Regions from separate parts of the Robinsoniella sp. RHS genome, predicted to be linked through region 2. Evidence: a T-box and tRNA genes for the amino acid it is inferred to sense, from the RefSeq annotation. Region 2 holds a T-box; the other holds one or more tRNA genes.
The links. The T-box of region 2 lies ahead of proS (proline--tRNA ligase). A T-box ahead of a tRNA ligase gene usually reads a tRNA of that ligase, here a tRNA-Pro.
Positions count from the first base shown of each region.

Region 1 (2,478 bases), on a different contig from region 2:
AACCCCATATGAAATGCTGTAGAGAGGGCAACAGATGTCTCTTTTTCCATTGGGGTATCATTTTCACACATGGAATAAACCTTCTCAAGTGTCCCCCTCACTCTATTTTCCTGCACAACTTCAATGATTTTATTATCTTCCAAAATCTTTACGTGATGATATACCGTTGCCCGGGGTATATCCTTCAGGTATTCAACTATATCAGATGTTCGGACACTACCATGCAAGCGAATATACTGCATTATGCGAAGCCTTGCAGGATTGAGAATTAATTTTGCTGTATCCATTTTTCGATCCCCTTTCGTCTATAAATTTATTATAGTCTAATTTATTAGATTGGTCAATAAAAAAATTGCAATACCCCATTTTCAAACGCTGTTCCGATTTCAAGATAATCAGAGCAGGCAAAGATATAATTCCTAGCTTTTACTTTTAGAAAAATTTGTTGTACCCGCCTTCCGGCATTTTCCCTTCTAGCCCAAGCACCCTGGGCCATAAATTTGTATCCGCTGCAATAAATCCCATAATCATTCCCATATGTGTATGTAAGTGCCGGATTTGTGCCATTATCAATGTGAATCTGTTATATTCACAGACTTCAGGACGTTGTAGAAGCTCCTCATCCTTTAAATCCAACAAATACTGGTTTATCTTTTCCTCTATTTGAAAAAAATATGATTTTATTTCATTATAGGTTAACTCTTTTTTTGAAACCACATTCAGGTTATTTAAATCTTTCACGTGAATAGTTGGTTCCTGAAAGTGACTGTCTCTGGGATTGATGAACCATAGATCCAAAGAATGCATCATATGATATACATGTTTCCACAGAGGCATTTCACAATATTCTTTTTTCCATAATTCTTCCGGTATGCAGTCTACTACATTTTTTACTTCCCACAATGCACGTTTCATCTGATCTGAAATTATATTTACATATTCATTAACTTTCATTCTGTTTCCTCTCTGCTCTTTTGCTTGTACTATCCTTTTATTTGACTATATTTTACTCTCAATATAGACAAATGTACATATCAAAACTACCTGTTTAACATTCCACGGAACTGAACAACTTCTTATCAAATCTGAATAATTTCAGTAATTTGACAAGTTTTAAAAAAATATAAGAAATTACTTGCATTTATATTCTATATATGCTATTATATTATTCGTTCGCTGGTTTGCGAAAATATTTTTACGGGGTGTGGCTCAGCTTGGCTAGAGCGCCTGGTTTGGGACCAGGAGGTCGCAGGTTCGAATCCTGTCACCCCGACTTTTATGCGGGTGTAGTTCAATGGTAGAACACCAGCCTTCCAAGCTGGATACGTGGGTTCGATTCCCATCACCCGCTTATTTTTTTGCCTAAAAATCTTATTCTAGCCAACAATTTTTTCTCTTTCCCTTTCCCTTATCCCCTGATTTTATCATATTTACTGCTCCTATTTCATATATATAAACAAAAACAGGATCACAACATGAAGATTAAATTTGATAAATTAATCATAAGTATTTTAATTCCACTGGCAGTCGGTCAGATTTCTGCCCTGCTGACCCGCAGCTCCGCAGACACCTATGCTATGCTGAGCAAATCTCCTCTCAGCCCACCTGGCGTGGTATTTCCGATTGTATGGACTATTCTTTATATTTTGATGGGAATATCCTGCTATCTTATTATTACTTCCGGAAACGAAAATACGAAAAATGCATTGACTTGGTATGCTTTGCAGCTTGTACTTAACTTTTTTTGGAGTCTGATCTTTTTTAACCTGCATTTTTACTTATTTGCTTTTATTTGGCTGCTCCTTTTAATCGTCACTATTATTATCATGATCATTAAATTTCACAAGATCAACCCCCTGGCTGCTTATTTGCAAATCCCTTATCTACTTTGGTGTATATTTGCAGCATACTTGAATTTCTCTATCTATTTATTGAATAAATAACAAATTAAATCAAGCCAAAAAGAACCTTTATCTCATATAAAAAGAGATAAAGACATTCTTTTTGGCTCATCTTTTGTCCGAAAATCATGTTACTGGATATTATTTTTTTCGGTCCTCTGAATCCACTCTTTCACCAGACTATTAAATATCTCTGATTGTTCAATCTGCAAATTGTGCCCTGCCATATCCAGTACTGCAAATGTTCCTCTTGGGTAATCTTCTATAATGCTCCATAAATCCTGATAGCCTACGCAGTTATCCTGACGCCCGGCAAGTAAAAGCACAGGTTTCTCAAATCTTAATTCACGGCTTTTCCTATCAACGTCAAAAGAAAATGCATAGTCATTTTGAAGTTTTTCTATAAAACTCGAATCAGCCATTTTCAATCCGGGCAAAATCTCCTCCTGGTAACGCAGAAATATGTCTTGATTTGCAACGACTGCATATCCACAATAGGATTCCCTTTCATCCGCAGAAAGTCCTCTTAGAAATTCTTCATCGTACTGTAAAACTTCTTTACCTGGCACATTTCGCA
Region 1 is NZ_JNGB01000001.1:132,485-134,962, forward strand. It holds gene RHS_RS00580 (helix-turn-helix domain-containing protein) at 1-287, opposite strand, end outside; gene RHS_RS00585 (hypothetical protein) at 433-954, opposite strand; tRNA gene RHS_RS00590 (tRNA-Pro) at 1,199-1,273, shown strand; tRNA gene RHS_RS00595 (tRNA-Gly) at 1,281-1,351, shown strand; gene RHS_RS00600 (tryptophan-rich sensory protein) at 1,476-1,943, shown strand; gene RHS_RS00605 (alpha/beta fold hydrolase) at 2,033-2,478, opposite strand, start outside.
Region 1: it encodes a tRNA-Pro, which carries the amino acid that the T-box ahead of proS (proline--tRNA ligase) is inferred to sense. The anticodon was not compared.

Region 2 (2,478 bases):
AGTGTGGGTATCCCTATGCTCTCTCGCTCTTTCCAGCATATCTGTCTGCATTGTTTCCAGGATCTCAGCTGCCTTATCTGCGATCTCATCAAATGCAGCCACAGTCTTCTCTCTGGTGTCACGCCTTACAATAACAGCCTGACCTGCTTCGATATCTTTTGGTCCCAGTTCAATTCGGATTGGAACTCCACGCATTTCCTGCTCAGAGAACTTCCATCCCGGACTCTTGTCAGAATCATCCACCTTCACACGAAGTCCTGCTTTCGCCAATGTATCTTTCACTTCGAACGCTTTATCCAGAACGCCGTCTTTTTTCTGCTGGATCGGAATCACCATAACCTGGGTAGGCGCAATCCTTGGAGGGAGTACCAGACCGCTGTTGTCTCCATGCACCATGATGATCGCTCCGATCATACGGGTTGTCATTCCCCAGGATGTCTGATGAACATATTTCAAAGTATTATCCTTATCTGCAAACTGAATACCGAAAGCTTTTGCAAATCCGTCACCGAAATTATGGCTGGTTCCTGACTGCAGCGCTTTTCCGTCATGCATAAGAGATTCAATCGTATAAGTCGCTTCTGCTCCTGCAAATTTTTCCTTGTCTGTTTTCTGTCCCCGTACAACCGGGATTGCCAGTGTTTCCTCACAGAAATCAGCATAGAGATTCAACATCTGCTTTGTTCGCTCTTCAGCCTCTTCTGCTGTAGCGTGAGCAGTGTGTCCTTCCTGCCATAAAAACTCTCTGGAACGAAGGAACGGTCTTGTTGTTTTTTCCCAACGAACAACAGAGCACCATTGGTTATATACTTTTGGAAGATCACGGTGTGAATGGATATCCTTAGCATAAAAATCACAGAATAATGTCTCTGAGGTAGGACGTACGCACAATCTCTCCTGTAAAGGTTCCAGTCCTCCATGAGTAACCCATGCCACTTCCGGAGCAAACCCTTCTACATGGTCTTTTTCTTTCTGAAGCAGGCTTTCTGGTATAAACATAGGAAGATATACATTTTCTACCCCTGTTTCTTTAAATCGGCGATCCAGTTCATGCTGAATATTCTCCCAGATTGCATAACCTGCCGGTTTAATTACCATACATCCTTTTACACTTGTATAATCAATCAATTCTGCTTTCTTAACAACGTCTGTATACCACCTCGCAAAATCTTCTTCCATCGAAGTGATGGCTTCTACTAATTTCTTGTCCTTTGCCATTGTTCTGACTCTCCTTTTCATTTTTAAATCTGCTCTATGGGATGATCCGCTTTTCTTATTTTTCTACCTTTATAAACTTCAAAAAAGCACAAAAAAACTACCGGATCCTCCTATGCCTGACACATAAGGGACCGATAGTTTAAACACTTCGGCGGTACCACCCTAATTAACAGCCCAAACTTTGGCCATTCTCTCATATTCCCGTTAACGCCGGGAACAACGTTGCATTTTCATGCAAAGCTCCAAGGCAGGTTCCATCTTCTCCACTTGAGAATCTCACACCAAATGATTCTCTCTCTGAAAAGCTTCCAAAATGTACTAATCCTCTTCAACGCTGTATTCTCATATCTCAATATGGTCATTCTAAAATAAATAAATTCATTTGTCAAGCAGGGATTTCCGCAATCTCCTTTCCAATCTCCTTTCCTCCTCTTGACATCCCTTTCTTTTATCGATAGACTATTTCTATATTACATAAGATAAACGAAGGAGCTAAATTTCATGACTAATCCAGACCGCAAAACCGCCGGACATATTCTGGCACTGCTTACCATCATTGTATGGGGCACTACTTTTATTGCAACTAAAATTCTGTTAGATTATTTCAGCGCTACACAGATTATGGTACTCCGCTTTTTTATTTCTTATATCGGACTTCTGCTGATATGCATTCTGAACCGGCAATTTACACTGAAACACAACTGGAGGGATGAGGTGGGAATCTTCCTGCTCTCCATGTCAGGTGTAACGATATACTACTTTTTTGAAAATACTGCACTATCTTTTACTCAGGCTTCCAATGTCAGTATTTTAGTTGCCTTTGCCCCGATTTTTACAGCGATTCTCGCTCACTTTTTTACAAAAGATGAAAAGCTGAAGAAAAATATTATATTTGGTTTTTTAATCGCTATTATCGGTGTAGTTATGGTCGTTTTTAACGGAGCCGTAGTCCTGAAATTAAATCCACTGGGTGACGGTATGGCAATTCTGGCAGCCCTTTGCTGGGCTGTTTATTCCATTCTTTTGAAAAAATATATTAATAAATACGATAACTTCGCCCTGACACGTAAAGTAATTTTTTATGGATTTGCCTGTTCCTATATTATGATGGTAGTATCAGAAAAGCGCCTCCTTCCCCCTGTAGCAATAAATACAGAAATTGTCATCTGCCTGCTGTTTCTTGGAATACTCGGAAGCGCAATCTGCTATTTAACCTGGAACGTAGCTATCAAAAAAATTGGTATTATTAAAACAAACAAT
Region 2 is NZ_JNGB01000239.1:1,447-3,924, reverse strand. It holds partial or broken gene proS (proline--tRNA ligase) at 1-1,218, opposite strand, end outside; T-box leader at 1,342-1,559, opposite strand; gene RHS_RS29165 (DMT family transporter) at 1,720-2,478, shown strand, end outside.